Regions from separate parts of the Mesorhizobium dulcispinae genome, predicted to be linked through region 1. Evidence: riboswitches for the same ligand, from Rfam matches in the RefSeq annotation. Region 1 holds a riboswitch; the other holds the start of a gene.
The links. Region 1 has a riboswitch for glycine ahead of gcvT (glycine cleavage system aminomethyltransferase GcvT). Riboswitches for the same ligand answer to the same signal wherever they lie in the genome.
Positions count from the first base shown of each region.

Region 2: another riboswitch for glycine. It lies ahead of RFN30_RS31725 (D-amino acid dehydrogenase); the one in region 1 lies ahead of gcvT (glycine cleavage system aminomethyltransferase GcvT).

Region 1 covers NZ_JAVIIY010000012.1:183,244-199,145, reverse strand. The annotation lists gene RFN30_RS24360 (DUF1345 domain-containing protein) at 1-43, shown strand, start outside; gene RFN30_RS24355 (cytochrome b/b6 domain-containing protein) at 145-1,014, shown strand; gene RFN30_RS24350 (molybdopterin-binding protein) at 1,016-1,825, shown strand; gene RFN30_RS24345 (GNAT family N-acetyltransferase) at 1,825-2,253, shown strand; gene RFN30_RS24340 (DUF3011 domain-containing protein) at 2,302-2,904, opposite strand; gene RFN30_RS24335 (transporter substrate-binding domain-containing protein) at 3,051-3,824, shown strand; gene RFN30_RS24330 (hypothetical protein) at 3,827-4,831, opposite strand; glycine riboswitch at 5,065-5,151, shown strand; gene gcvT (glycine cleavage system aminomethyltransferase GcvT) at 5,301-6,401, shown strand; gene gcvH (glycine cleavage system protein GcvH) at 6,409-6,777, shown strand; gene gcvP (aminomethyl-transferring glycine dehydrogenase) at 6,794-9,604, shown strand; gene RFN30_RS24310 (diguanylate cyclase) at 9,609-10,781, opposite strand; gene RFN30_RS24305 (hypothetical protein) at 11,198-11,677, opposite strand; gene RFN30_RS24300 (type II secretion system F family protein) at 11,855-12,817, opposite strand; gene RFN30_RS24295 (type II secretion system F family protein) at 12,819-13,724, opposite strand; gene RFN30_RS24290 (TadA family conjugal transfer-associated ATPase) at 13,788-15,209, opposite strand; gene RFN30_RS24285 (CpaE/TadZ family protein) at 15,206-15,902, opposite strand, start outside.
Region 2 covers NZ_JAVIIY010000037.1:559-16,450, forward strand. The annotation lists gene tnpA (IS66-like element accessory protein TnpA) at 1-346, opposite strand, end outside; gene RFN30_RS31670 (acetate--CoA ligase family protein) at 691-2,868, shown strand; gene RFN30_RS31675 (hydroxymethylglutaryl-CoA lyase) at 3,325-4,179, shown strand; gene RFN30_RS31680 (crotonase/enoyl-CoA hydratase family protein) at 4,179-4,967, shown strand; gene RFN30_RS31685 (CoA transferase subunit A) at 5,101-5,799, shown strand; gene RFN30_RS31690 (CoA transferase subunit B) at 5,818-6,447, shown strand; gene RFN30_RS31695 (acetyl-CoA C-acetyltransferase) at 6,502-7,680, shown strand; gene RFN30_RS31700 (UPF0262 family protein) at 7,696-8,193, shown strand; gene gltA (citrate synthase) at 8,680-9,969, opposite strand; gene RFN30_RS31710 (hypothetical protein) at 10,113-10,292, opposite strand; gene RFN30_RS31715 (isocitrate lyase) at 10,352-11,944, opposite strand; gene RFN30_RS31720 (helix-turn-helix domain-containing protein) at 12,063-13,463, shown strand; glycine riboswitch at 13,778-13,868, shown strand; gene RFN30_RS31725 (D-amino acid dehydrogenase) at 14,010-15,263, shown strand; gene RFN30_RS31730 (malate synthase G) at 15,277-15,892, shown strand, end outside.

The DNA of each region.
Region 1 (15,902 bases):
TGCCGCCGCGGTCAACCTCGCGGTCAGTCTGGGCGCTCCGTAATAAATCCGTGATCGGGTGAAACATCACCTTGTGCTGCGACGTATTGGGGGAAAGACAATGATCTGAAAAGGCCGTGCCGGGTGGCGCGGCTGGAGGACCGAATGGATTCTGCTGCCACAAGCCAAACCACCGAAGCGGACACGAAGGACGCGACACTGATCTACCGGCAGTCGCGCTGGACGCGCCTGACCCACTGGATCTGGGCCTTCTCGCTGTTCTTCATGCTGCTTTCCGGCCTGCAGATCTTCAATGCGCGTCCGCAGCTTTATATCGGCAAGGAATCGGGTTTCGCCTACAACAACACCGTCCTCGAAATCGGCGCCGAGAATACCGACAATGGGCCGCGCGGCTTCACGAAGCTCTTTGGCCATCGCTTCGACACAACCGGCGTGCTCGGCTGGTCCGGCCCTCCCGGCCAGGAGACGCCGCGCGCTTTCCCGGCCTGGGCAACGATCCCCTCCTATTACGACCTCGGCACCGCGCGCGTCGTGCATTTCTTTTTCGCCTGGGTGCTTTCGGCCACCTTGCTGGTCTGGCTCATCGCCGGCCTTATCAACGGCCATATCCGCCGCGATCTGGCGCCGCACGTCGAGGATCTGCGTAAGCTGCCGCGCGATATCGTCGACCATGCGAAGCTGAAGTTCCACCACACGCGCGAGTACAACACCCTGCAGAAAATGGCCTATGGCGGAGTGCTCTTCGTGCTCTTGCCGCTGATGATCATCACCGGGCTTGCGATGTCGCCGAGCATGAATTCGGTGCTTCCCTGGCTCAATGAAATCCTGGGCGGCCGGCAGACGGCGCGCACCATCCACTTCACGGTCATGGTGCTGCTCGTCCTCTTTTTCGTCATCCACATGCTGATGATCGTGGCAGCCGGCCCGATCAACGAGCTGCGCTCGATCATCACCGGCTGGTACCGCACCGACCCGCCCGCGAAGCATGACGAGCCGGCCGAGAGGAGCGCCTGACATGGCAAAATTCCAGATCAGCCCCAAGTTCCAGATGAACCGAAGAAAGTTCCTCACCTCGGCCAGCCTCGGCTTGTCCGGCATCGCGCTGTCGGGCTGCGATGCCTTCGACAGCGGCCTCGGCATCGGTGGCGGCCTGCGCAGCTTCCTCGAAAACGCCAACGGCCTGACCTGGCGCGCGCAGCGTCTGCTCGCCGGCCGCGACGCGCTGGCGCCGGAATTCACCGAGGCCGACATCCGCCAGCCGCAGCGGCCGAACGGCGTCACCGCGCCCGACGACGACACCTACAAGGGTCTTCTCGCCAACAATTTCGCCGATTGGCGCCTCGAGGTCACCGGCCTCGTCGAAAAACCGCTGTCGCTGACCCGCGAGCAGCTCCAGAACATGCCGAGCCGCACCCAGATCACGCGCCACGACTGTGTCGAAGGCTGGAGCTGCATCGCCAAATGGACCGGCACGCCGCTGTCGCTGGTGCTCGACCAGGCGGTGGTGAAGCCTGAGGCGCGTTACGTCATGTTCCATTGCCTCGACACGATCGAGCAAAGCCTGTCGGGCGACATCAAATATTACGGCAGCATCGACCTGATCGATGCCCGCCACCCGCAGACCATCCTGGCCTATGGCTTGAACGGCAAGCCGCTGCCGGTCGAGAACGGCGCGCCGCTGCGGGTGCGGGTCGAGCGCCAGCTCGGCTACAAGATGCCGAAATATCTCTACAAGATCGAGCTGGTCGACAGCTTCACCAAGGTCGGCGGCGGCCGCGGCGGCTATTGGGAAGACAATGGCTACGACTGGTACGGCGGTATCTGATGGCCCCTCGCCTGCAGGCCGAGCATGATCTTCCGTCAGCCGAGCTCAACGCGATCGAGGAGCGCCTCAATGGCGACAACCGGCGTCTCACAGGCCGCAAAGACGACCAGGGCCTCATCTTTGCGCTACGGGACGAAACCGGACACGCAGTCGGCGTCGCCGCCGGCTATTCTTGGGCGGGGATCGCCGAGCTCAGGCTGATGTGGGTCGAGGAATCCTGTCGGGGCCGAGGCTATGCAAAGGCGTTGCTGAATGCCTTCGTTGCAGAGGCCGCCGCTCGAGGCGCGCGGCGGATCTGGGTTTCGACACACGACTTCCAAACGCCCGGCCTGTACCAAAAAGCCGGCTTCGAGCGTATGGCCGAATTCGTCGGATGGCCTGAAGGCCATTCCAACATCATCCTTTGCAAGACGATCACTCACCAATAGGCGGCAGCCGAGGGTCTGGCGTTCAGCACGCAGACCTTGGCGCCCCGATCATTCGTCCGAACTATCGAAAGTGGTTTGACCGGGCTCAGGGGGCGCGTCCTGCGTGTCGTCCGGATTATCCACCATGCAGCCGACGCCGTGGCATCCCTGATAGTTGCCGTGGGTATCGAAATTAGGATTGCCGTCCCTGTCGAATTGCGGCGTCGGATCGATCCACTGATCACCGCGGCGCGGCTTGGGCCTCGGATAATAATTGTCCGAATGGTGGCCGTGCTGGTTGTTGCTGTCGAGGATCGCGCCGACAATGCCCCCGACGATGATCGCCGCTGCTGCCTCGCCGGGAGACGGCCTGCGGCCGGAGCCGGCGACCAGAAACTCCGCCGAGCAGCCATTGTCGACCCAGATGCCGCCGCCGTCATAGCCCCAGCTCCTGCCGAACTGGCAGCGCGACTTCGACAGCCGGTTGGTCAATTGCACGCCGCCACGCGTGTCGACCCCGCAATAGGAATAGCGATAGTCCGCGCTGGAGCAGACCACGCGTTTGGGGCCTGCCGCCTGCGCGGCATCGGGCAGAAGCGAAAGCTTTGCCGGATTGCCGAAGGCACAGGCCAGGAACATCATCGAACCGGTAACCGCCATTCGCGCCAACATTGGCAAATCTCCATTAGGTTCCGCTATCGACAGAATGGCACCTCTGTGTAAATCTGACAACCAGAGGGGCCAGCAGCGAGGTTATATTCATGCGCGCTAAGATATTCGTCGCGATTATACTTGCTCTTTCTGCCTGGTTGACTCTTTTGCCGGCTCGCGCTGATGACAGCCTCAAGCGCGTTATCGATCAGAAGACGCTGACGGTCGGAGTTGCAATCAATCCGCCCTGGATCCTCAAGAAAGCCGCCGGCAAATTCGCGGGCTACGACGTCGATCTCACCAATGCGCTCGCCTCGGATCTCGGCGTCGAACTGAAGCTGGTCGAGGTGCCTTGGAACGACCTGAAGGCGCGGCTGCTCAAGGGCGACTTCGATTTGATTGCGGCCGGCTATGCCAACACGCCGGAGCGTGCTCGCGAGGTCGTGTTCTCCAACCCCACGGGCGCCGCCGACATTCGCATGGTTGCCTCCATTGCCAGCCTCGGCAAGCGGCCGGGCAAGGCGCTGACGGCGCCCGGCTACAAGATCGCCGTGCTCTCCAATTCCACCGATGAAGCGGCGGCCAAGGAGGCTTTCCCGAAGGCGGAAATCCTTTCCTTTAACAACACCACCGACGTTTTTGCCGCCCTCATCGGCGGCAGCGCGCAAGCCATGGTGGCCACGTCGCCGACGCCGCAGATGGCGGCCAGGCTCTATGACGCGAAGTTCAAGCTGGTGGGCAGCCCACTGCTCCGCACGCCCGAAGCCTTCGCCCTGCGGCCGGACGACGTCCGTCTGATCCAGTACGTCAACAACTGGATCGGCGCGCGCACCGCCGACGGCACGATCGCCGGCGTCCGCCGCTACTGGTTCGGCGGCTTCAAATGGATGGCGCGCTTCGACACCGGCGCCAAGCCGGAACAGGCCAAGCCGAAGCAGTAGGCTCAGGCAACTTTATCCAGCAGCGGCTTCAGCGCCGGATGGATTTCCGGCGAGGCGTGCTTGATCAGCGTGAGAAGCGCGCGCTCGTTGTCGCGCAGCGGACGCTGCCCGTCGCCGACGCGCTCGGCCAGCCACTCGGCCTCGCCGGCGTCGATCGTCTCGGCGCGGCGCGCGAGCGCCTCGGCCGCCCGGTTCTTGGCCTCCCACTCGGCCTCGATGTCGCCAGGCGAATGATAGGCTCCCAGGATGCCGGCGAGTCCACCCGACACCATGCGGCTGAAGAAACCGCCGATCTCCGGCTCGGCATGATCGAGGAAGGTTTCGTGGCGCAGCGCCGCCTCGCGCGTCGGCGGCTCGTAGCCGGCCGAGCACATGACGTAATTGGCGATCGCCTTGACGAAGAGGTCGTTCCAGGAGGGATCGTTGCTGGCTGCCGCGATCCGGTCGTTGATCCTGAACAGGATTTCGGCTTCTGCCTTCGTGATGGCGATGTTGCCGTCGCCGCCAAAGGCATAAAGGATGCGGCGCAGGAGATCGACCTCGGCCCTGGCGATCAACCCCGGCACGAGGTCACCGCCGAGCATCAGCGGGCCTTTGCCGTCGATCACCGCGTTGGCGACCTGTTCCAGCGCATAGGCCGAAAGTTGGCTGGGTGAGGACTTCGCCTCCTCCAGCACATGCACAAGCAGCTCGAGCTCGGTGCGGCTGTCGACCATGCCGTCGCGCGAGATGGTGCGGACCAACCAGTTGGCATTCTCCTCGGAGATATAGCCCTGCGGCTTTTCCTGGCGGACGATGTAGTCGGTCACTGCCTCGACGAAGAACGGCGCCCATTCCGGGCACTTGTCGCGCGCCGTCTGGTCGAGCGCGAACAGCGCCTCGGCCTCGCCCTGACTCACGACGCCGTCCGCGAACACTTCGCGCCGCAGCATCGCCACGTCCTCGGCCGTGATGCGGTTCTTGGAGGTCAGCTCCGCCACCGGAGCGCTCATGATCAATTCGCCCATTGCCGTCCCTGCCCTTCGCCTGCTGCCGGCGAACTTGGTGCGTCGTTTCGACAGGCATATCAGAAGTATCTTGAGAAACCGGCAAATGGCGTGGTTAGCGAAGACTTGTCGGCCAATGCATATCGCCCCGAAGGTGTGCAGCGAAATCCGCGCGCTTTGGATGTCGCTGGGAGGTGACAAGGTGTCGCCGACGGGCTATGGATGACGCGTCGGGGACTCAGGCGACTGAGTCCCACCTGTTTGCGGGAGAGAACAGCGAAAGCTGTCGCCGAAGGGGAAATCGCCCGAAATCTCTCAGGCAAAAGAACCGTGGACGGGAAAGACAACTCTGGAAAGTCGGGAATCTTCCCGCGCCGAAGGTGTAAGCGCTGCCGACAGAGTTACGGGGCGCGAGTCTCTCAGGCTTCAGACAGAGGGGCACCGAATGGGCCGCCAATGGCGGTCGATCGCGTGCGACTCTGGAGAAGACATGATCGGCGAAGACACCAAACACCTACCCCTCGAGGATCTGCATAACGCCTCCGGCGCGCGTTTCGGCGCGTTCGCCGGCTGGTCGATGCCGCTGACCTATCCGGCGGGCGTGATGAAGGAACACCTTCACACGCGTGAGCATGCCGGCCTGTTCGACATCTCGCATATGAAGCTGTTCGAGGTGAGCGGCCCGGGCACCGCGGCGCTTCTCAACCGCGCCTGCCCGTTCGACGCCGGGGCGCTGGAAATCTCCCAATCCAAATACACCTTCTTCCTCAACGAGGCGGCAGGCATCATCGACGACCTGATCGTCACGCGCCTTGGCGATGACCGTTTCATGGTGGTGGCCAATGCCGGCAACGCCGTCGAGGACGAAAAGCATCTTCACGCGCTGGCCGCGGATTTCGACGCCAATGTCGAACCGCTCGACCGGGTTTTCCTGGCGATCCAGGGACCGGACGCCTGGGCGGCCCTCGCGCGGGCCGGCATCGAAACCGGCTCGCTGCTGTTCATGCACGGCGTCGAGCCCCGGCAAAACTGGTTCATGAGCCGCTCCGGCTATACCGGCGAGGACGGTTTCGAGATCGGGCTGCCCGAGGCGGACGCCCGCGATCTCGTCGCGAAGCTGCTGCAGGACGAGCGCGTGCAATGGATCGGCCTTGCCGCCCGTGACAGCCTCAGGCTCGAGGCCGGGCTCTGCCTGCACGGCCAGGACCTGACGCCCGAGATCGACCCGGCCAGCGCCGGCTTGATGTGGGCGATCCCCAAGGAGGTCCGCGCTTCCGGTCATTTCATCGGCGCCGACGCACTGCGCTCGATCCTCGAGCGCGGCCCGTCGCAGAAGCGTGTCGGCCTGAAGCCCGACGGTCGCCAGCCGGTGCGCGCCGGCGCCGTACTTGTCGACGCTGACGGCAATCCGGCCGGCCACGTCACCTCGGGCGGCTTCGGCCCCTCGACGGGCCATCCGGTCGCCATGGGCTACGTCGACACCGCGCTGGCCAAGCCCGCCACCAGACTGTTCGCCGATGTCCGCGGGACCAAAATCCCGGTCGACGTCACATCGCTCCCCTTCACGCCACATCGCTACCGCAAAGGATGAATTCCCGATGGCAAACACCTATTTCACTGAAGACCATGAATGGCTGCGCATCGAAGGCGGCGTCGCCACCGTCGGCATCACCGACTACGCGCAGGAGCAGCTCGGTGATCTCGTCTTTGTCGAACTGCCGGAAATCGGCCGCAAGCTCGCCAAGGGCGACACCGCAGTGGTCGTCGAATCCGTCAAGGCGGCGTCGGACGTCTACGCGCCGGTCGACGGCGAGATCACCGAAGCCAACACCTCGCTGTCGTCCGACCCTTCGCTGGTCAATTCGGCGGCGACCGGCGACGGCTGGCTCTGGAAGATGAAGCTTTCCAACGCAAGCCAGCTCGACAGCCTCATGGATGAGGCCGCCTACAAAGCCCATATCGGCTGACACCAGGATTTTAGAAATGACCGCAGCCCCCATTCCTTTCTCGGCCCGCCACATCGGCCCCAGCGTCAACGATGTCAGGGCCATGCTCGCCACCATCGGCGTTCCGTCCGTCGAGACGCTGATCAGCCAGGCCGTGCCGAGATCGATCCGCCTGGACTTGCCGCTCAACCTGCCCGCTCCAGCGAGCGAGGCCGAAGCGCTAGCCGAATTGTCGGCGATGATGGCGAAGAACACGGTTCTGAAGAGCTTCATCGGCGCCGGCTACCACGGCGTCTTTGTGCCGCCGGTCATCCAGCGCAACATGTTCGAGAACCCGGCCTGGTACACGGCCTACACGCCCTACCAGGCCGAGATCAGCCAGGGCCGGCTGGAAATGCTGTTTAACTTCCAGACCCTGGTCGCCGAGCTGACCGGCCTGCCGGTGGCCTCGGCCTCGCTGCTCGATGAAGCGACTGCAGTCGCCGAAGCGGTCGGCATCGCGCTGCGCCATCACCGCGACAAGCGCACAAAGGTGGCGCTTGCCGGCACGCCGCACCCGCAGACGCTCGATGTCGTGCGCACCCGCGCCGAACCGCTCGGCATCGAAGTTGACGGCGAGACCATCGACGACAACACCGCCGCCCTGCTCGTCTCCTGGCCGGACACCTTCGGCGTCTATGGCGACCACAAGGCGGCGATCGAGAAGGCCCGCGCCACCGGCGCGCTGGTGGTGTTCATCGCCGATCCGCTTGCGCTCACGCTGACGGATGCGCCGGCCAAGCTCGGCGCCGACATCGCCGTCGGTCCTATGCAGCGTTTCGGCGTGCCGATGGGCTTTGGCGGCCCGCACGCCGCCTATTGCGCCGTCTCCGACAGACTGACCCGCCTGATGCCCGGCCGCCTCGTCGGCCAGTCGACCGACACCATGGGCCGCCCCGGCTATCGCCTCGCCCTGCAGACGCGCGAGCAGCACATCCGCCGCGACAAGGCCACTTCCAACATCTGTACCGCGCAGGCGCTGCTCGCCAACATGGCGACGGCTTATGCGATCTGGCACGGCCCCTCCGGCCTGCAGGCGATCGCCGAGCGCGTCCACAGCCTTGCCAACCGCCTTGCAGCGGGGCTGAAGGCAGCGGGCGTAGCCGTCCTCGGCGCACACCGCTTCGATACGGTGACGGCCGAAGTGAAGGGCAAGGCCGGGGCAATAGCCGCCGCTGCCGAAAAGACCGGCCGGCTGCTGCGCATCATCGATGCCGACAAGATCAGCATCGCTTTCGATGAGACGTCGACGGAAGCCGACCTCGAGGCGATCGCGGCACTGTTCGGCGCCAAGCCCGGCGCGGCGGAGGCCGGCTCCATGCCGGGCAAGCCGCGCGGTAAGGAGTTCCTTACCCAGCCGGTCTTCCACGAGAACCATTCCGAGACCGAGATGATGCGCTTCCTGCGGCGACTGGCCGACAAGGACCTCGCGCTCGACCGTGCCATGATCCCGCTCGGCTCCTGCACCATGAAGCTCAATGCCGCCGCCGAGATGATGCCGGTGAGCTGGCCGAGCGTCGCCAACCTGCATCCCTTCGCGCCGGCCAGCCATTCGGAGGGCTACCGCGCCATGACTGGCGATCTGGAGGCCTGGCTGTCGGAGATCACCGGTTTCGATGCGGTCAACCTGCAGCCCAATGCAGGCAGCCAGGGCGAATATGCCGGCTTGCTCGCCATTCGCGCCTATCACCGCGCGCGTGGCGAGGGCCACCGCACCGTCTGCCTGATCCCGTCTTCCGCGCATGGCACCAATCCGGCAAGTGCTGCGATGGCGGGCATGAGCGTCGTCGTCGTGCGCTGCACCGACGACGGCAATATCGACATGGACGATATGCGGGCCAAGGCCAACGAGCATTCCAAGAACCTCGCTGCGCTGATGTTCACCTATCCCTCGACGCATGGCGTCTATGAGGAAGGCGCGCGCCATCTCTGCGCCCTCATCCACGAGCATGGCGGCCAGGTCTATTTCGACGGCGCCAACCTCAACGCCTTGGTCGGTCTCGCCCGCCCCGGTGACATCGGCGCCGACGTCTGCCACATGAACCTGCACAAGACCTTCTGCATCCCGCATGGCGGCGGCGGCCCGGGCGTCGGCCCGATCGGCGTCAGGGCGCATCTGAAGCCCTATCTGCCGGGCCATGTCACGGAAGGCTCGGCACATGCCGTGGCGGCCGCGCCTTTCGGCAGCGCATCCATCCTGCCGATCACCTGGATGTATATCCGCATGATGGGCGGCTCCGGCCTGAAGCAGGCGACGGAAACGGCGATCGTTTCGGCCAACTACGTGGCGACTCGGCTCGCGCCGCACTTCCCGCTGCTCTACAAGGGCCGGAGCGATCGCATCGCCCATGAGTGCATCCTCGACACGCGCGTGTTGAAGGAAAGCGCCGGCATCAGCGTCGACGACATTGCCAAGCGCCTGATCGACTACGGCTTCCATGCGCCGACCATGTCGTTCCCGGTTGCCGGCACGCTGATGGTCGAGCCGACCGAGTCGGAGCCTAAGCGCGAGCTCGACCGTTTCTGCGAAGCGATGATTGCGATCGCCAGCGAGGCGGCAAAGGTGGCGAAGGGTGAATGGCCGCTCAACGACAACCCGCTGGTCAACGCTCCGCACACCGCCGCCGAGGCGCTGGCCGGTGCATGGACGCATCCCTATTCGAGGCTCGAGGCAGCTTATCCCGCGGGTGACGCCGATCTGTCGGCGAAATACTGGCCGCCGGTGTCGCGCATCGACAATGTCGCCGGCGACCGCAACCTTGTCTGCTCCTGCCCGCCGCTGACGGAATATCTCGGCGCCGCCGAGTAGTCGTTCAGGCGGTTTTCCGGGCCGGCCCGCCATCGGGCTGGCTCTCCTTGGGTTGGGCGATGACGCGGTTCCGCCCGGCGCGCTTGGCGGCATAGAGCGCGGCATCGGCCTCGGCCAGCACCTCGTCCAGGGATCGGCCATCGGCGGCGCCAAATCCCATACCGCCGCTGACGCTGCTGCGCAACGGGCCGCGATGGGTCGGAACGATCTCGGTGCCGAAGGCGACGCCGATCCTGCTTGCCATGTCATGCGCCTTTTCCGGCGTCATGCGCGACATGACGAGCGCGAACTCCTCGCCGCCCAGCCGGAAGGCGTCGACACCGGCCCTGCCGTATTTCTTGATCACCGCCGCGAAGCGGCAAAGGACCTGATCGCCGACGGGATGGCCGAAGACGTCGTTGGTCGTCTTGAAATGGTCGAGATCGAACATCGCGATCGCCATGAACGGACCGAAGCTGCGATCGCCGTAAAGCTCGCCGAGCGCCCTGCGGTTCATCAGGCCGGTCAGCGGATCGGTCATGGTCTCGGCCTTGAGCTCGATCTGCGCCTGCAGATGATGCAGCGAAAGCGTCAGCGCGCCGAGGCCGGTCATGCAGGCAACCGCGACGACGGTGTTCAACCGCTCCGCCCAGTTGTCGGGCGCAGCACCGAGAACCCATTGCCCTTGCACCAGCAGCACCAGGCCGCACAGCGCGAAGGACAAGCCACAGGCGCCGCTGAGGAACGAAACGACCAGCAGAATCCGGCGGTCGTGATCTCCCTTCATCCAGAACATCGTTCCGATCGCGGCGAGCAGCGCCGTTACGGCCGCGTAAGTGATCTGGAAGCCGATGCCGTCGAAACCGAGATAGGTGAAAGCAGCGCAAGCGAGCATGGCAGCGAGCGTCGGCAAAATCGGGCGGCGATAGTTGCGAAACCCGAGATATTGCATCGCCGACATGCAGATGATGAGGAACCCCAGGCTGAGCAGCACCAGCACTGCCTGGCAGAGCCAGGGGTTGGGTTCCTTGGTGTATTGCCAGAACAGAACGACATGCGCGACAAGCACGAGGATGCCGCACGCCACCGTCAGCACGAAGCGCGCCTGCGGAGCGGTCAGCCAGATCGCCAGCATGGTGATGCTGAGGCACGTGCCCGACAGCGCCGCCGCGAGCAGGAGCGAACTAAAATCCAACATTGTTGAGCCGCCGCCTCTTGGGAGTCGTCTGTGACGCTGCATTCTAGGTTAACGGCGGCTCGCTGATACCGTTTTCAGCTAACCTTTCGAGCCAACCTTCGGACAAGGTTTACAAAGCATCCACTACTGCACCCGGCAGACGCGAAGACTAGAAATTTTTGGTTTATATTGAAACAGTTCTTTTGCACGAGCGCGAGGCGATCGCGCGAAAAACGACATTCGCCGGACGTTTTACACCTGGTAAGCCGGCTGACAGGCATGCGTCCGCCGCCGGAAATTCCGCCCTGTCGCTTTGATTTCGCCAATCGACAAACAGGAAATTGTACCGGGTGGAACTTGTCCCGTTTCGCTGAAACGGCGTTCGGCCGGCGGCCGGGGAATTCGGGCGGAACGATTCAATCCAAGCCCGATAGGCTCTAGCTCTTGTTCAGCAGTGCCAGATTGGCGTCGACCACGGTCGGATCGGCCATGTGGGCCTTGGCCTCCAGCAGCAAGGCTCTAGCCTTCTGCTTGTTGCCGCGCAGCAGTTGCGAATAGCCCATATTGTTGACGATCTGCGGCTTGCGCCCGGCGACCCGCAGCAGTTGGGCATAGGCGCGGTCGGCGAAGTCGAAGCGGCCGAGCTCGTCATAGGAAGCGGCAAGCCCCATCCAGGCTTCCGCATTGTCGGCCTTGAGCTCCACCGCCTTGCGGAAATGCTGCTCGGCAAGACCGAAATTCGCCTCGCGGAACTGCGCCTTGCCCTCCGCCAGGTCGGCGGCGCTGACGTCCTTGGCCGTCGGCTGAATCGCGGTGGTCTTGGTGGTGTCGACGTTGTTGTTGTTGTTGGTCGTGCAGCCGGTGATCATCAAGACGGCTGCCAACGCCGCCGCTGCCGTGGGAAGTCTGTGACGCATGCCCCTGCCCCATCGCCCGATTTGTCGGGTCGTTCTTCAGCAACGACTGTACAGGACAGCGATTAAGCTTCGGTGCCGAAATGCAGCTAAATTCCAGTTGCGCGCAAAGGATGCGTTAACCACTAGCGTCCCTGAGCACTGCCTGGATTCAGGTTCAGGCTGGCCTCACGTGAATCCCTAGTGCGAGGTCAGCTTCACGACGATCGGAATAATGGCGATCATCAGCACCACCGGCAGGATGCACACCGTCACCGGCACCGACATCTTGGCTGGCAAGGCATGCGCCTTCTCCTCGGCAAGCGACATGCGCTTGTGGCGCATTTCGTCGGAAAAGACGCGCAGCGCGCCCGACAGGCTGGTGCCGAGCTCCTTGGACTGCTGCAGCAGCGTCGCGAAGGAGCGCACCTCGTCGAGGCTGAGGCGGTCGGCGAGCGCTTTCAGCGCATCGTCCAGGCTGCGGCCGGCCCTGAGCTCCAGCGACACCAGCTGCAGGTTCTGGCTGAGCGACGGATAGGTCTTGGCGAGTTCCTTCGAGACGCGCTCGATGCCGGCCTCCATGCTCATGCCGGCGTCGGAACAGACGATCATCAGATCCATGAAGTCGGGAAAGCCGTTGCGGTATTCGCGCATCTTTTCCCGCACCTTCTGCGTCAGCACCAGACCCGGCAGGAAATAGCCGGCCGCACCCGACAGGATGACGAAGGTCCAGCGGCTGGTCATGGTCGATTCGGCGCTGGCACCCCATTGGTTGACCAGGAACGCGCCAAGCGCCATTCCGACCAGCGTGGCAAATCGGATCAGGAAGAACATGCCGACGGCGCGCGGCTCCATGTAGCCGGCCTGGATGAGCTTCATGCGCAACCGCGCGACATTCTCCGGATCGCTCTTGGCGTAGAATTCCTGCGCTCGCTTCACCGCCTTCTCGCGCACGGCGTTTGTGTTTTTCCTGGGCGCCGGCTCGGCCTGCTCGACCGGCTGCGCCACCTCGACCTTCAGCCGGCGCTTGACCTCGTTGCGATCGCCCTTGGCGACGACCAGCGGCCAGGCCACCGCGCCGCCGCCCATCACCAGCAGCAGCGCCGCCACCGGCATCAGCGAGGTCGGCGCGAGCGAGGCGAGGAAGCGGATGATGTCTTCCATCTCAGAACCTGAAATTCGACATCTTGAACATGATGGCATTGCCGAGCAGCAGCCACAGGACGGAGCCGCCCAGCATGTACCAGGTCTTCGGTACTCCCCACACTTCCCGGTAGAACTGCGGCATCAGCACCATGATGGCCGTGAATAGAAGCACCGGAACGGCGGTCAGGATATAGGCCGACATGCGGCCCTCGGTCGAAATCGCTCGCACCTTGCGCCGCAGCTTGCCGCGCTCGCGGATCGTCGACGACAGCCCGTCCAGGATCTCGCGCAGATTGCCGCCGGAACTGCTCTGGATCGATACGGCGGTGACGAACAGCGGCAGGTCCTCGTGGCCGACCCGGTCGAACAGGTTGTTGAGCGCCGAAACCAGATCGGAGCCATAGGTCACCTCGTCGGCCACGACGCCGAACTCGGTGCCGATCGGATCGGCCATCTCGCGCGCCACCATCGAGATCGCCACCGGCACCGGGTGGCCGGCTTTGAGGCCGCGCGTGATCAGCTCCAGCGCCTCCGGCAACTGCACGCCGAAGCGCTTGTGCCGGCGCTTGCGCAGAAAACGCAACGTCATCACCGGCAGGACCGGCAGCAGCACGACCAACTGGCCCAGTCCGAACAGCAAAGGCAGGCCATACCAAATGGCGAAAAGCGCCAGCGCGAAAGCCACGCCCGAGGTGATTGTCAGAAACTTCGGCAGCGGCATGACCATACCGGACTGCGTGCGCAGGTCGCGAAAGCGGTCGAAGGAGAAGAGGGATCTGCCGCCTTCGACGCCGCGCTCCTTGCGCAGCTGGATCAGCACCTGCTCCTGGCTGATCTTGTTCTCCGCCAGTTTCATGCGGCGGTTGATCGCCGTGCGCTTGTCGCTGCGGCCGGCATAAAGCAGGTAGCAGCCTTCGGCGATCATGATGCCGGTGAGCGCCGCCGCGGCGTAGACGGCGTAGATCGGGCCGAATCCCTCGAGCACCGGCTACTCCTGCGGCCGGCCGGGTTCGAAATACTTGCCCGGAAATTCGATGCCCATGTTGCGCAGGTCCTCGAGGAAGCGCGGGCGGATGCCCGTTGCCTCGAAATGACCGATGATCTTGCCGTCCGCCTCCATGCCGGTGCGCACGAAGCGGAATATCTCCTGCATCTGGATGACGTCGCCTTCCATGCCCGTCACCTCGGCGACGCTGGTCACCTTGCGCTTGCCGTCCGACAGGCGCGTCAGCTGCACGATGATGTCGAGGGCGCTGGCGATCTGGCTGCGGATCGACTGCACCGTCATCGGCATGCCGGTCATGCCGAGCATCTGCTCGAGGCGCGAGATGGCGTCGCGCGGCGTGTTGGCGTGGATGGTCGCCATCGACCCTTCGTGCCCGGTGTTCATCGCCTGCAGCATGTCGAAGGCTTCCTCGCCGCGGCACTCGCCGAGGATGACGCGGTCGGGCCGCATGCGCAGCGCGTTCTTGACCAGGTCGCGCTGCTTCAATTCGCCATGGCCCTCGATATTGGCCGGGCGCGTTTCCATGCGCGCGACATGCGGCTGCTGCAGCTGCAGCTCGGCTGCGTCCTCGATGGTGATCAGCCGCTCGTCCTCGGGAATGAAGGCCGACAGCGCATTGAGCATCGTCGTCTTGCCCGTGCCGGTGCCGCCGGAAATGATCGTGGTCTTGCGGGCATGCACGGCCGCCGCCAGCACCTCGGCCATGTTCTGGGTGATGGCGCCGAACTCGACCAGCTTGTGCAGGCCGAGCTTGTTCTTGGAGAATTTGCGGATCGACACCAGCGGCCCGTCGACGCCGACCGGCCGGATGGCGGCGTTGAAGCGCGAGCCGTCGAGCATGCGGGCGTCGACCATCGGCTGCGATTCATCGACGCGGCGACCAACCGCCGCGACGATTTTGTTAATGATTCGAAGCAGATGCGCCTCGTCCTTGAACGGGATGTGGACCTGCTGCAGCTTGCCGCGCTTTTCGACGAAGCAGTTCTGATGGCCGTTGATCAGGATATCGTTGATCTCCGGATCCTTGAGCAGCGGCTCCAGCGGGCCGAGGCCGACCATCTCGTCGACGATGTCGTCGACCAGCGCGTCGAGCTCGGCGGTGTTGATTGCCATCCGCTCCTGGCGGGTCTTTTCCGAGACGAACTCATGCACCTGGCGGCGCATTTCGTCCTTGGGCAGCCGCTCCAGCGCGACAAGGTTGATCTCCTCGAGCAGCATGCGGTGGATGCGCACGCGCGCGTCGAGCACCTTGTTGGCGCTCTTTGCGGGTGCGGCCTCCTGCTTCGGCGGCGCCGGCTTCCGGGTCGTCGGGATGATCACGGCATGATGCGTCACCGGCGCGGGGTCGGGCGGCCGCTGCGGACGGGCGTCGCGATTCTGCAGGTTGGAGAACCGGCTGCTCATCCCGCTTTCCTCTTCAAGAGGCCTTTGCCGAGGCCGAACAGCGACTTCGATTTTGCCGTCGTCGTCACCGCCTCCTCAGGCAGGATGATTTTCTTCAGGTCGTTGACGACATTGGCGTTGGGATCGATGTCGTGCAGCGGCACGCCGCGGTCGACGGCCTCGCGCACCAGCCGGTAGTTGTTGGAGATGCCGCCGACGAAATGCTCGCCGAGAATGTCCTGGACGTCGGCCTGCTTGATGCCGCTGTCGAACATCTTCTGCTCGAAGCGGTTGACGATGACGTTGGGCTTCACTTCCTTGCCGGCCGTCTCGTAGATGGCCTGGATGAGACGCTGCGTGTGGCGCAGGCAAGGCACCGTCATCTCGGCCACGATATAGAGCTTGTTGGAGCCGAGCAGCACCGTCTCGGTCCACGGGAACCAGGTGCGCGGCATGTCGATGACGACATTGTCGAAATAGGCCGACACGAGGTCGAGCATGCGCACCACGACATCGGTCTTGAACGAGCGCATTTCCGACGGGCGCGTGGGTGCCGCCAGCACGCAGAGCCCGCTCGCATGCTTGGAGAGCATGACGTCAAGCAGCTGCCGGTCGAGGCGTTCGGGCTGGTTCTCGATTTCGGTGATGTCGAAGCGCGGCTCGAGGTCGAGATATTCGGCGCAGGCGCCCTGCTGGAAATTGAGGTCGACCACG
Region 2 (15,892 bases), on a different contig from region 1:
CGATCCTGCCGGCCGGGTCCGGGCAATCGACGGCGGGCCGGTCGACCTCGGGCAGATCGCTCACGTCGATGTGGGCGAAGGTCGCCACCGCCTGATCGGCATCGAGCTCGCCGCCGGCCATCTGCTTGCGCCACGCATAGAGCTGTGACGGAGCTACGCCGAACGCTTGCGCGACCTCGGTCACCGACGACCCCGCCGCGCTCGCAAGGTCGACCAACGCGCGCTTCTCCGCGCAACTCCACAGCCTCCGTTGCCGTACGCGGCCGGGCATCGCTGCACCATCTTCAGCCGCCGCGGCGCCGCTGATCTCGGCGACCACATCGCCCTCTGCATGTTCCAATGTCATGGCGCGAAAGCTCCATGTTCATCGGCCTATTGCAAGGTGCCTTGGTGCAACGCTTACCCTTAATCGAATGGCGGAATTGTTTGGCCCGCCAGTTTTCTCGCCCATAACAAGATCTCTCCGCTGTCGATCAGCCATCGGCTGTTCGTGCGACGAAGTCCATAGCCCAATCGCTTGCGCGTTCAATTCACCTCACGTGATCCACCGCGGGGTTAGTCGCATAGCCGCGCCAAGCGGCTTGCGTCGGATTATTGCACATTTGCGATTAATCGATGCCAAAGAAATGTTGGACGCGCAACAGTCTTTGAAAGAAGCTGTAAGAAACAGCCTCTCAAAAGGAATTATCCATGAACGAAGTCGTTACAAAGCAAGACACGCAAGGGTGCCACATTATCGACAACCAGCGCGAACTGACCACTCGGGCAACAGCGGTGAGTCGCATACTTGAGCCGCATTCGGTCGCAGTCATCGGCGCATCCGCGAGCCCTTCCAAGCGCGGGTACCAGATCATCAAGGCTCTTCAAAAAGCGGGTTATCAGTACCCAATTCTCCCGGTCAACCCGAAGGGAGGTTCGATCCTGGATTTGCCGGCTTTCAAAAGCATCGATGAGCTGCCCGATGGCGTAGACATCGCGGTGATCGTCCGACCCGCGGAGGAAGTACCAGATATTCTTCTCGAGTGCGGTGAAAAGGGCATCGCGGGCGCGGTGGTTGTGGCACACGGGTTCGGCGAGCGGGGAGATAAGGCGGCGGCCACCGAAAAAAGATTGCGCGATGCCTTGGCGGAGAGCGGCGTTAGAATTATCGGACCTAATACGTCAGGAATGCTGAATTGCACCGTGCAAGCGGATCTCATTGGTCTGCCGGAACTGCCGCCAAAAGGGCCTGTGAGCGTCCTCACCCAGAGCGGCAACATGATTCTGACAGTCCTCGAGGACAGCCGCTCGATCAATGGCCCGGGATTCGACGTCATCGCAGGATTAGGCAACCAGGCTGATCTCGGATATGACGAACTGGTGGAAGAGTTGGGCAGGCGCACGAGCACCGGTGCGGTCGCGATTTACAACGAAGGTTTTCTTGACGGGCGGCGCTTCCTTGAGGCGGCGGCGCGAGTTAGTCAGCGATGCCCAATCGTGATGCTCCGCGGTGTACGGTCTGACGAAGGCGGGAAGGCGGCGCTTTCGCACACGGGTTCCATTGCCGGCGCCGACGACATCGCTCTGCGGGTATTGCCTCAGATGGGCGTCTTGCTAGTCGACCGTTCGGACGAGTTGCTGCCGATTGCCTCGCTGCTTGCAACCACGCCTCTCCCCAAATCGCAAAAAGGTATTGCGGTACTGGCTGACGGAGGCGGACATGCGACGCTCGCTGTTGACGCGCTCTCTCGGGCAGGAGTTCCCCTTGCCGTTCTTTCAGAGGACACAAAGACGAAGTTGAGAAAAGTGTTGGGTGAAGAGGCGAGCGTCGCAAACCCGATCGACGTCTATAGCGCCATAGATGCTCATCCAGATGTCTTTCCGGAATGCATCGAAATTCTGGCCTCGGACCCTGAGGTGGGACTCATCCTAACGACCGGAATGTATGGAGCATACTATCTCAGATTTGAAGAGTCCCTTCGGGAAGCAGAGAATCTGGCCGCCGACCGGATCGTGACGTTGCAAAAGGCCACCGGGCTCCCACTCGTGTTTCATAGCTGCTATGCCAATTCTAAGCCAGAGAACCACGACATCCTGCGTAGAGGTGGGATGCAGGTGTTCAACTCGCTAGATTGGGCTGTAACGGGTTCCAAGGCGTTGTTTGAAAGAGCGAACTGGCTTTCTGAACAGGCTAGCCGCAAGAGCACCTTGGTTCCTGAGGTTTCGCAAGTTGCAGTTCCCAGCGGGCTTTCCGCTGAAACGAGCGCCCGCCAGATGTTGCAAAAGCTGGGCGTGGATACTGGTGTTTGGCGAGCCGCTGGCGACGCCGCGTCCGTGGAATCGGTGGTTTCCCAGTTCGCTACGCCTTGCGCAGTGAAGGTCGACTCGGCGGCTGTCGTCCACAAATCAGACGTCGGCGGCGTGCGCCTCAATATCACTGGAGAACTTGCGCAGCGTGCCGCAAACGGAATCGCGGATGCTATGGCGACCCACTCTCCCCCGGTAACGAACTTTGGCTTTATTGTCACGCCGATGGTGAATGGCGGTGCAGAGTTGTTCGCAGGGGCGACAAACGATCCAGTCTTTGGCCCGGTCATCCTGTTCGGCTCTGGGGGTGTGCTCGTCGAGGCAGCGGCTGACGTTAGTTTCCGCGCGGCACCATTTTCTCCAGACGATGCCTTGGAGATGATCGAGGAGACGCGTGTCGCGAAGATTCTCGATGGGTTCAGGAACTATCAAAAAGTAGACAAGCGGTTGCTGGCTGACTTCCTTTCCAAGGTGTCTCACGCCGTAATGAACATGAAAAACCTGTCAGAACTCGACATCAACCCCATCATAGCGAATGAAAGCGGGATCTATCCCGTCGACGTTCGGCTCGTCGGGAAATAAGCCGACCTCGCGGGGGAGTTACCCCCCCCCGACAAGAGATGAGTTGGCGGCGGCCTTTCTGTCGGCCGCCTCTTTCTAAGGCAAGTTTACTGAGAGAAAGGTCCAGCCCGTGTCCACCGGCTGTATATATCAGTCTTTTAGGCGCCGTGTTGGCAATCCCGACGGCGTTTCCGGCACCTGCGCCTATCAGTTTAGGACGGCGGCGGTCGTAGCATCAGCGCGGGAAGCCTCTAATCGCGGTTGGCTTTCGACCGTCAGGTCGAATCTCCAGGGCATAGTCGAATCCGGCGGCGAAGCGGTGCATGAAATGGGCATTGGCTGTCATCGAGGCCACGAACGCGGGTTCGCCCACCTCGCGCCCTTCTGGGAGGAAGTCAGCGACGTGAACGTAATGGCGATAGATCATAGTCTTGGCAGCGACACGTATCCGTGCTCCGGATCGGAGGCCTGATCCGGATGCCAGAGTTCGTTCGAATATTCGAGATGGCACCACGCGATGGTCTTCAGAACGAGAAGCGCCTGGTGCCGCTGTCTGAAAAGGTTCGACTCGTTGACATGTTGTCAGAGTGCGGCCTCCGAAAAATTGAGGCAACCTCCTTCGTGTCGCCGAAATGGGTGCCGCAGATGGCCGATGCAGCCGACGTGATGGCAGGCATCTACCGCAAGGCCGGCGTCGCATATACGGCACTGGTCCCGAACCTCAAGGGCTACGAGGCGGCCCGGGCAGCAGTGGTTAGCGAGGTTGCCGTCTTCGCGTCGGCCTCGGAAACCTTCAGCCGTCGGAATATCAACTGTTCGATCGCTGAAAGCCTAGAACGTTTTCAACCAGTGCTGGCCGCGGCTTCTGCCGATGGGATCCCGGTTCGAGGCTATGTCTCGTGCGTTACCGACTGTCCTTACGAAGGGTCGATATCGCCGGTGGCTGTCGCGAAGATTGCGACCGAACTCCTCAAGATGGGTTGTTATGAGATTTCGCTAGGCGACACCATTGGCCATGGTACGCCGACAACCATCGCAGCGATGCTGGATGCGGTGCTGAAAGAGGTGCCGTCCGAACGCCTTGCGGGACATTACCACGACACGAGAGCACAGGCTCTCGACAACATCTTGGTGAGTTTGGAAAGAGGTCTGCGTACCTTCGATGCCGCGGTCGGTGGTCTTGGTGGTTGCCCCTATGCCCCGGGGGCAAAGGGCAACGTCGACACTCTCGCGGTTGCCACTCTGCTCGCCACCCGGGGATATGAGACGGGTCTGAATTTGAAACACTTGGGCGACGCGGCCGGATTTGCGGTAAGCCTGAGAAGGGAATGATCATGAACTTCGAAACAATCCGCGTTACGACGGATGAATCTGCACTTGCCACGTTAACGTTGGCGCGGCCGGAAAAGCACAACGCAATGTCCGGGCAGATGATCGTCGAAATCGCAGCCGCTGCTGAACTCCTTGCTGGCGATGACACAGTACGAACTGTGGTGTTGACCGGCGAAGGCGACAGTTTCTGTGCTGGTGGAGATCTCAGCTGGATGCGGGCTCAAGCCGCAACGGCGCGTCCCGAGCGAATTGCGGAAGCGAGGAAGCTGGCAATGGCTCTTCGCGCGCTCAATGAATTACCCAAGCCGCTCATAGGCCGCATCAATGGCCAGGCTTTCGGCGGTGGTCTCGGCTTGATAAGTGTTTGCGACGTCGCCGTCGCTGTTGACACAGCAAGGTTCAGCTTCAGCGAGGTCAAGCTTGGCTTGGTTCCTGCTACGATTTCTCCTTATGTGCTGTCACGAATGGGAGAGGGGTATGCACGCCGGGTTTTCATGTCGGGAAAATTATTTGATGCCAACGAGGCTCGCGATCTCGGATTGATTTCGAAAGTCGTGCCGTCCAGTGGCCTTGATGAGGCGATCGAGGCTGAGGTTCGCCCCTATCGCGCAGCATCACCTCAAGCCGTCGCGGCCGCCAAGGGGTTGGCGCGCCGACTTGGCCCGATAATCGACGATGCTGTGATCGATCAGACGATTTCGCTGCTAGCAAATGTGTGGGAAACAACCGATGCCGCAGAGGGAATAGCCGCCTTCTTTGATCGCCGAAAGCCGCGATGGCAGGCGTAAGCCTTACCGTCGTTCCCATTCACAACGATGATTGTTGCGCTGCCGCTGCAGGTTAAGCCGCAGTTATCTCTCGCCTGTCAGAGCCAGTATTCTTTATCCTCTCACAACGGCCGAACCATCACGGGAGTAGAACATGAGAAAGATCTATGAGGACGCGGGCTCGGCTTTACAAGGCTTGCTGTTCGACGGGATGTTCATCGCCGCCGGTGGCTTTGGGCTGTGCGGCATTCCAGAGCTGCTGATCGATGCAATCCGTAAGGCCGGCACCAAGAACCTGACGATCGCGTCGAACAATTGCGGCGTCGATGACTTCGGCCTCGGCGTGCTTTTGAAGACAAAACAGGTCAGGAAGATGATCTCGTCCTATGTCGGGGAGAACGCCGAGTTCATGCGGCAGTATCTGAGCGGCGAACTGGAACTGGAGTTCAACCCACAGGGAACCCTCGCCGAGCGCATGCGGGCAGGGGGCGCTGGTATCGCTGGCTTCTACACCAAGACCGGCGTCGGTACGGTGGTTGCACAGGGCAAAGAGGTGAAGAGCTTCAACGGGGAGTATTACGTGCTGGAGACCGGCATCGTCGCCGACCTGTCGATCGTCAAAGCCTGGAAAGCAGACACGACCGGCAATCTCGTCTTCCGCAAGACAGCCCGGAACTTCAATCCACCGGCCGCTACCTGCGGCAAGATTTGCGTCGCCGAGGTCGAGGAGATCGTACCTGTCGGCAGCTTCGATCCCGATCAGATCCACGTTCCTGGGATTTATGTGCATCGCCTGGTTCAAGGCCAGCACGAAAAACGCATTGAACAGCGCACGACGCGTACGGCCGCTTGAAAGCAGAAGGAGACAGAGATGGCCTGGGATAGGAACCAGATGGCAGCTCGGGCTGCGCGCGAACTGCAAGACGGAACTTACGTCAATCTCGGAATTGGCATTCCGACACTGGTAGCCAACTACATTCCCGAGGGTGTCCAGGTGACACTGCAGTCGGAGAACGGTTTGCTCGGCATCGGCCCATTTCCAACCGAAGACGAAATCGATGCTGACCTCATCAATGCCGGCAAGCAGACGGTGACGGCGCTGCAGCATTCTGCCTTCTTTGACTCGGCCCAAAGCTTCGCGATGATCCGCGGCGGCAAGATCGCCATGGCGATTCTCGGCGCCATGGAAGTGGCTGAAAACGGCGACCTCGCCAATTGGACCATCCCCGGCAAGCTCGTTAAAGGTATGGGCGGGGCGATGGATCTGGTCGCCGGCGTCAAGCGGGTGATTGTGCTCATGGATCACACCAACAAGTCGGGTGAATCCAAGGTGTTGAAGAACTGCACCCTGCCTTTAACAGGAAAAGGGGTTGTGGACCGCATCATCACGAATCTCGCTGTTCTCGACGTTGTCGAAGGTGGTCTGAAGCTGATGGAACTCGCCGCAGGCGTTACCGACAGGCAACTGCGCGAGTCGACCGCCGCCACCATTGTCAACTGAGTCGCGCCTCATCGAACCTTGCCGAACTCACCAACGAACAGCGGAGGAGCTGTTATGACCAAATCCATCGTTATCGCCAGCGCCGTCCGTACCGCGGTCGGATCCTTCAACGGTGCATTCGCCAACACACCGGCGCACGAGCTCGGCGCCGCCGTCATCAAGGGCGTGCTCGAGCGCGCAGGCGTCGAGGCAGGCGAGGTCGACGAGGTGATCCTCGGCCAGGTCCTGCAGGCCGGCGAGGGCCAGAACCCGGCGCGTCAGGCGGCGATGAAGGCGGGTCTTCCGCAGGAGAAAACCGCCTGGGGCATGAACGAGCTCTGCGGTTCCGGTCTTCGTGCCGTGGCGCTCGGCATGCAGCAGATTGCAACCGGTGATGCGGATATCATCGTCGCCGGCGGCATGGAGTCCATGTCGATGGCGCCGCATTGCTCGCATCTTCGTGGTGGCGTGAAGATGGGCGATTTCAAGATGATCGACACGATGATCAAGGACGGTCTGACCGACGCCTTCTACGGCTATCACATGGGCATCACCGCCGAAAACGTCGCCCGCCAGTGGCAGCTCAGCCGCGAAGAGCAGGACACCTTCGCGCTCGCCTCGCAGAACAAGGCCGAAGCGGCCCAGAAGGCCGGGCGGTTCGCCGACGAGATCATTCCCTTCATCGTCAAAGGCCGCAAGGGCGACGTCACCGTCGACCAGGACGAATATATCCGCCATGGCGCAACGCTCGACCAGATGACGAAGCTGCGTCCGGCCTTCGACAAGGAAGGCACGGTCACCGCCGGCAACGCCTCCGGCCTCAATGACGGCGCCGCCGCCACCCTGCTGATGACCGAAGCGCAGGCTTCAAAGCGCGGCATCCAGCCGCTCGCCCGTATCGTGTCCTGGGCAACGGCCGGCGTCGATCCGCAGGTCATGGGTACGGGCCCGATCCCGGCTTCGCGCAAGGCGCTGGCGAGGGCCGGCTGGGCGATCGGCGACGTCGAACTGGTCGAAGCCAACGAGGCTTTCGCCGCCCAGGCCTGCGCGGTCAACAAGGACGTCGGCTGGGATCCCTCGATCGTCAACGTCAACGGTGGAGCGATCGCCATCGGCCATCCGATCGGCGCGTCCGGCGCCCGCGTGCTCAACACGCTGCTCTTCGAAATGAAGCGCCGCGGCGTTTTCAAGGGGCTTGCAACGCTCTGCATCGGCGGCGGCATGGGCATCGCTATATGCGTGGAAGCCATGTGAGGGAAGGGCAGTGTCATGACCGGCGCCGAGTATCGTCTCTGCAACGTATCGTTTGACCGCACAATCCGCGGCAAGGATACTCGTATCGAGCGTGAACTAGCGCTCGCCGTTATTGACCTCCTTGAAAGCAACAGTTTCATCCCGATAGGCCACGCCGGTGGACCCTACCGTCTCAGGATCGAAACAGCAGATGGGCGCTTGGCGCTGCATATCGCTGACGATGGCGGGAGGCATGTCGTAAGCCACTACCTGTCGATGACACCCTTCCGGCGGTTGCTCAGAGACTATAACCGCATTTGCGAAAGCTACTATGATTCTATGTGTCGCCCTGGTTTCGAAAGGCTGCAGGCGATCGATATGGGGCGGCGTGGCATCCACAACGAAGCGGCCGAGCTTTTGAGAAGACGTCTCGCAGCCAAGGTCAACATCGACCAAGATACCGCCCGCCATCTCTTCACCCTGATCTACGCTCTGATCATGCGCAATACGGATCATCGCATTCTGCTCAGCTGAACCCGCGCTGCCCTAATCGGAAACATCCCCTTATCGGGGTCGGTACCAGCCGATCCTTATTCGTGTGGATCGTCCACGCGAAGGCATGTGGACGCGTCAGCCTCGTTTTTATTGCGGAAGTGTCTCAATTCGCTGACGTTAAGCTGCGGCCAATTCAGCACTCGCGGTAGTCGAACTCATCGCCTACGCCCCGAGGGAAAAACGCCTGTCGCCGTTTGCGAATCTTCATGGTGTTGCAATTGCATTTGCTCTTAAATTGCATTCAACTGTGGCTCGGTAGCAGTGCATTCGCTTATGCGTCTCGATCCGCACACATCCACTGCCCTACGAGAGAGGATTTATTCTTTACAAAAGCAACTTGCGGCGGCCAATGACACTCATTCACCAAATTTCGACTTTTTCTGCTCAAGATTACACAAGCCTCTGTCAGGCGGCGCCTGAGTGCCCGAGAGAATAGCATTGTTGAAGTTCAAGGGACTTTGACGATTAGCGCTCCGTCATCCTTACGCAGTCCCGGTGTGGCTCGCCGATGTACAATTGGCGCGGACGGCCGATGCGCTGTTCGGGATCCTCAATCATTTCGTTCCACTGCGCGATCCAGCCGACGGTGCGGGCGAGCGCGAAGAGTACGGTGAACATGGTGGTGGGGAAGCCCATCGCCTTCAGCGTGATGCCCGAGTAGAAGTCGATGTTCGGATAGAGCTTCTTCTCGATGAAGTATTCGTCGGTAAGCGCGATACGCTCCAGCTCCATGGCAACCTGCAGAAGCGGATCGTCCTTATGGCCGAGTTCGCCGAGAACTTCATGCGTGGTCTTCTGCATGATCTTGGCGCGCGGATCGTAGTTCTTGTAGACGCGGTGACCGAAGCCCATCAGGCGGAACGGATCGTTCTTGTCCTTGGCGCGGGCGATATATTCCGGAATACGGTCAGCCGAGCCGATTTCCTGCAGCATGTTGAGCGCTGCTTCGTTGGCGCCGCCGTGAGCCGGGCCCCAGAGGCAGGCGATGCCAGCCGCGATGCAGGCGAACGGGTTGGCGCCCGACGAGCCTGCGAGGCGGACGGTCGAGGTCGATGCGTTCTGCTCGTGGTCGGCGTGCAGAATGAAGATACGGTCCATGGCCCGCGAGAGCACCGGATTAACGACATATTCTTCGCAGGGAACGGCGAAGCACATGCGCAGGAAGTTCGACGCGTAGTCGAGATCGTTCTTTGGGTAAACGAAGGGCTGGCCGATATGATACTTGTACGCCATGGCGGCAAGCGTCGGCATCTTGGCGATCATGCGCAGGCTGGCGACTATGCGCTGGTGCGGATCGGTGATGTCGGTCGAGTCGTGATAGAAGGCCGACAGCGCGCCGACGCAGCCGCACATGACGGCCATTGGATGCGCATCGCGGCGGAAGCCGGTGAAGAAGCGGCTCATCTGCTCATGCACCATGGTGTGGTGCGTGACGCGATAGTCGAAGTCCTTCTTCTGCGCGGCCGTCGGCAATTCACCGTAGAGAAGCAGGTAGCAGACCTCAAGGAAATCGCCATGCTCGGCGAGCTGCTCGATCGGATACCCGCGATGCAGCAGCACGCCTTCGTCGCCGTCGATAAAGGTGATCTTGGACTCGCAGGATGCCGTCGAGGTGAAGCCCGGATCATAGGTAAACATCTTCGTCTGCCTGTAGATCGAACCAATATCGACGACATTCGGGCCGACCGATCCTGCTCGAACCTTCAACTCGACGCTCTGGCCGTCAACTTCTACAAGCGCGTTCTTATGATGCATAATTTCTTCCAAGTTGGCGGCGCGACAGCTGCGTTTTGTCGGCTTTCGAAGGAGTTCATCTGTTGGGTAAATGGCATTTCGGCAGCCATTGCCGTCACTTCGCCTTTGCGAAACAGGGACAATGTCGTTGCGCAAATTCCATCTTACGAAATGCGGCTCAGGCGGTGATAAAGGTTCGAGTATTTCAACACTTCAGGCTTGTCCTTGATTTCCTGTAGGTAATGGCTGATCGCGACTCGGATGAGCTCGAAATCCTCCTGCGAAAACACCGCCCGAGTACGCTCAGATTGACTTGATTGGCTCTTGTCTTTTTCTTCCGGCATAGTTTCCTCCATTGAGGAGAGGGGAGCTACGGCGCCCCCGCTCTGAGGATCTAAATGACTTAGGCGGCGAACTGATTCATGGTGTTGTGGGCGCCACCTGCCTTCAGGGCTGCCTCTCCGGCGAAGTAGTCCTTATGATCGTCGCCCATGTCGGAGCCAGCCATGTTCTGGTGCTTAACGCAGGCGATCCCCTGGCGGATTTCCTGCCTCTGCACATTGGCGACATAGCCGAGCATGCCCTGATCGCCGAAATACTCTTTGGCCAGATTGTCGGTCGAAAGTGCTGCGGTGTGATAGGTCGGCAGCGTGATCAGGTGATGGAAGATGCCGGCGCGCTTGGACGCGTCGCGCTGGAAGGTTCTGATCTTTTCGTCGGCCTCGTGCGCCAGATCACTGCCATCATACTGCTCGCTCATGAGCTTCGCCCTGTCAAAGCCGGAGACGTCTTTGCCTTCCTTCTGCCAGGCATCGAAAACCTGCTGACGGAAATTCAGGGTCCAGTTGAAGGAGGGCGAATTGTTATAAACCAGCTTGGCGTTTGGGATGACCTCTTTGATGCGGTCCATCATGCTGGCGATCTGTTCGACATGCGGCTTTTCGGTTTCGATCCACAAAAGATCCGCGCCATTGTTTAACGCATTGATGCAGTCGAGAACGCAACGATCCGCACCGGTGCCGTCGCGGAACTGGAAAAGGTTGGAACGGAGACGCTTGGGCCGCAGGACCTTTGAGCCCCGGGTAATCAAGATATCGCCGCTTGCCGGCTGCTGGCCGGTGACGTCATCGCAATCGAGATACGAGTTGTAGAGGTCGCCGATGTCGCCGTCACTGACGCTGAAGGCGATCTGCTTGGTGAGACCGGCGCCGAGTGAATCCGTGCGGGCGACGATGATGCCGTCATCGATGCCAAGCTCAAGAAACGCGTAGCGGCACGCGCGGATCTTGGCGACGAACTCTTCGTGTGGGATGGTGACCTTGCCGTCCTGATGACCGCATTGCTTTTCGTCAGAGACCTGGTTCTCGATCTGCAGCGCGCAGGCGCCGGCCTCGATCATTTTTTTGGCCAGCAGGTAGGTTGCTTCGGCATTTCCGAAGCCCGCATCGATGTCGGCGATGATGGGCACGACATGTGTCTGGTAATTGTCAACTGCCTGCAACAGCTGCTGCTCGCGCGCCTGGTCACCTTCAGCCCGCGCCTTGTCGATGTCACGGAACAGCATACCAAGTTCACGCGCATCGGCCTGGCGCAGGAACGTGTAGAGTTCCTCGACTAGCGCCGGCACGCTTGTCTTCTCATGCATGGACTGATCGGGAAGCGGACCGAATTGCGAGCGCAGTGCTGCGACCATCCAACCTGAAAGATAGAGATATCGCCGCTCTGTCGTACCGAAGTGCTTCTTGATCGAGATGACCTTCTGCTGGGCAATAAAGCCGTGCCAGCAACCGAGCGACTGCGTGTATTGGCTCGGATCCTTGTCGTAGGACGCCATATCGCGGCGCATAATGGAAGCAGTGTAGTGCGCAATGTCGAGGCCGGTCTTGAACCGGTTCTGGATCCGCATGCGGGCGACGGCCTCGGCCGTCAGTCCGGTCCATTCGGCTTTCCTGGCGATGAGGCTCTGGGCTTCTTGAAGATAGTTGGCATACGACATGGTATTCTCCCGCTGCGTTTGGCGCACTGCAATAACGGGCGCCGAGGGAAAGCTGGAGACCTTTCGGTGTTACGCTGTGAAACTTTACAAAGCGTTTCTGTAATGCTGTAAGGAATGTATGGAAAAGAACGGCGTTTACCTCGGCCCGCGCCTTAGGCGATTGCGAAAGGATCTCGGCCTCACCCAAGCGATGATGGCATCCGATCTCGAAGTGTCGCCTTCCTATGTCGCATTGATGGAGGGCAACCAGCGGCCGGTCACTGCCGAAATCCTGCTTCGCCTGGCCAAGACCTACAAGATCGACATGTCGACCTTGGCCGACGACAGCCGGCCCGAACTCATCGCGCGACTACAGTCGACTATTAAGGATCCGATTTTCGCTGATATTGACATGTCTCCGTTGGAGGTTGTCGACGTGCTCAGCAGCTTTCCGGGTTTTGTGGAAGCCATGCTCCGTCTTTATACCACCTACAAGGAGGAGCAGCTCGTCCTTGCCGACCAAAGGCAGCTCGCATTTGACAAAGGATTGGATGAGGCCGCGGATCCGGTGTCTGAGGTGCGCCGGTTCCTGGTCGCTCGACGAAATTGCTTTCCGAGCCTCGATATTGCTGCCGAAAAACTGGCCGCGGCTGTGGCGGAGTCGGGGAGTCTCGCAGCCTATCTCATGCAGCGGCATCATCTACGGGTCAGGCGGATACCAACAGAGATCATGCCGGGCTCCGTGCGCCGGTTGGATCGGCACAGGCGCGAGGTGCTTCTTGACGACGCCTTGGACATTGCAAGCCAGAATTTTCAGCTTGCCCAGCAACTCGCCTATCTCGAGTTCGACGACGACATTGCGTCGTTGGTGCAGGAGGGAAACCTGACGACCGAAAACGCGCGGCGGCTAGGTCATCGCGCCCTTGCTGGATATTTCGCAGCCGCGGTCGTCATGCCATACACCCGATTTGCAAAGGCAGTCGAAGCGCGCCGCTACGACGTCGAGGCGCTCGCGCGGCAGTTCGGAACGAGCTTCGAGCAAACGGCTCATCGCCTGACGACTCTTCAAAAGCCAGGACAGGAGCGAATTCCATTCTTCTTCATCCGGGTGGATGCCGCGGGCAACGTTTCCAAGCGTCTCGACAGTGCGAACTTTCCCTTCGCGCGGCATGGCGGCGGGTGTCCGTTATGGACCCTGCACCAAGTGTTTTCGTCGAAGCGGACGGTGGTAACCCAGTGGCTGGACCTGCCGGATGGCCAACGGTTCTTCTCGATTGCGCGAACCGTAAGCTCAGGGGGAGGGGCATTCGGAGTTCCGAGGGTGGACCGGGCCGTGGCGCTGGTCTGTGATGCGAGCCATGCCGAGCGGCTCATATATTTTCAACATTATTCCCAGCCAATTGTACCGACGCCAATCGGCATTACCTGCCGACTTTGCCAGCGCGAAGGTTGCACCTCCCGGTCCGAGCCTCCAATCGGCCGACAAATTATGCCCGACCACTACCGCCGCACTGACGCTCCATTTGGGTTTTCCGCCTAAACACTCGCATGCAAAGTGCAGAGGGGAGAAAGTTCAAGCCGGTCACTCGGCCTTGAGGATTTGCGGCAAGAGACCGCGCACAAATTGTGAATGCCTGCGAAGCCTGGAAGCGACCGGCGAGGGGTCATTTGGTGCAACGTTTCAATCCGAATTGCTAAGCGATCTTAATAGTCGCTGTCGTCTTTCCAGATTCCACTCTGCAGCGCGAATAGCTGCGCGTTTCAAATTCAGAGAGATTATGATCCTTTTGTTTCAATATGGGGCCCACAATCCAGTGTATCGCTGCGAAACAGCATCTATAAATTGGTTGTTCAACAGGCTGTACGGGAGAGATCGGTCTGGAGCCGGCGCCGACGGAGCAACCCCCCAAGGAAACTCTCAGGCACAAGTGACCGTACAGTAGGACAATCTGGAGAGAGGCGCTAATGCGCCCACCGAAGGGGAAAGCCCGGCCAGTCGTCGGACTAAGCTCTCAGGTAAAGGAGACAGATTTGGGGATGCCGCAGGTCGGTCGGCTTGCACCCACTGTTCTTTCTGGAGATCCAAATGACGAAGATAGTTGTGATTGGCGCCGGCATCACTGGCGTCTCGACTGCCTATGCCCTTTTGAGCCAAGGCTATGATGTAACTGTCCTTGAGCGCCAACGCTACGCGGCGATGGAGACTTCGTTCGCAAATGGTGGGCAGTTGTCAGCGAGTAACGCTGAGGTTTGGAATCACTGGTCGACAGTGATCAAAGGCATCAAGTGGATGCTCAAGGCAGACGCTCCGCTGCTGATGAATCCTGCGCCGAACTGGCATAAGTACAGTTGGCTAGCCGAATTCGTGTCAAATATAGCGAAGTACCGCGACAACACCATTGCGACTACGCGACTGGCGATCGCCGCTCGGAAGCATATGTTTGAGATCGCGGATCGCGAAGGCATCGACTTCGATCACGTGGCGCGCGGCATTCTACATATTTACTGGGACAAGGCAGGTTTCGATCATGCGGCGAAAGTGAATGGCATGCTCAACGAGGGTGGGCTCGATCGGCGGCCAGTGACGCCAGAAGAGATCGCGTCTATCGAGCCTGTATTGCATGGAAAATTTTACGGCGGCTTTTTCGCGCCGTCGGATTCGACGGGCGACATTCACAAATATAGCACCGGTCTTGCTAGAGCGTGCGAGAGGTTGGGGGGAATTTTTGAATACGACGCGCTGGTTGATCGTATCGATCGCCGCGACCGCTTCCGTTTGTCGTACGCGGCTCACAACGGAGCGGAAAAGGCAGTCGAGCAGGTCCTGGAGGCCGATGGTATTGTCGTCTGTGCGGGCTCTGCAAGCCGTCAATTCGCGGCAATGCTCGGCGATCGCCTGAACATCTATCCGGTCAAAGGGTATTCGATAACGGTTAACCTTGAGGATGAGCGCGCCCAGTCGGCCGCGCCTTGGGTCAGTTTGCTTGATGACCGGGCGAAGATCGTTACCAGCCGACTTGGTGATAGCCGCCTGCGCGTTGCGGGCACGGCTGAATTCAACGGCTACAACCGCGACATCCGAGATGATCGGATCAGGCCTTTGGTTGACTGGACCCGCGAACTGTTCCCGGGAGTAAACACGAACCGGGTCGTTCCGTGGGCCGGTTTGCGCCCAATGATGCCGAATATGATGCCCCGCGTTGGCAAGGGACGCGCGCCGGGCGTCTATTACAACACGGGACATGGACATCTCGGCTGGACCTTGTCCGCTGGCACGTCCGCCGTTCTGGCAGAGATCGTAGCAGAGACCCTTCCGGTGAGATCCCGCCGTGCCGCGTAACATGGAGCGAAACATGAAAGGCGCATTTCGCTCGCCCGTCGTTGAAGCTGAAGGGCTGGTCATCGCTCGGGAATTGTATGATTTCATTTGCGACGAGGCACTGCCGGGCACCGGCATTGAGAACGCAAGATTCTGGGCCAACTTTTCGGCTATCATTCAGGATTTGACACCGAAAAATCGAGTACTTCTCGCCAGGCGCGACGAGTTCCAAGCAAAACTGGACGGCTGGTATCGCGAGCACGGTGCGCCGGTCGACATACAAGGCTATGAAACTTTTCTGCGTGACATCGGTTACCTCTCGCCGGAGGGGCCGGATTTCTCCGTCTCGACAGCCAATGTCGACGCCGAGATCGCGACGATCGCCGGACCGCAGCTCGTCGTGCCGGTGATGAATGCCCGCTATGCTCTGAATGCCGCCAATGCCCGCTGGGGCTCGCTCTATGACGCCCTTTACGGCGCCGATGCCATTCCGGAGACGGACGGGGCCGAACGTGGCAAGGGCTACAACCCAAAGCGCGGAACCAAGGTCATTGCCTGGGCGCGCGAATTGCTCGACGCGAGTGTGCCGCTCGCTTCCGGCCGCTGGAGCGATGCAAAGTCTTTTTCCGTCGACGGATCCGCACTGGCGG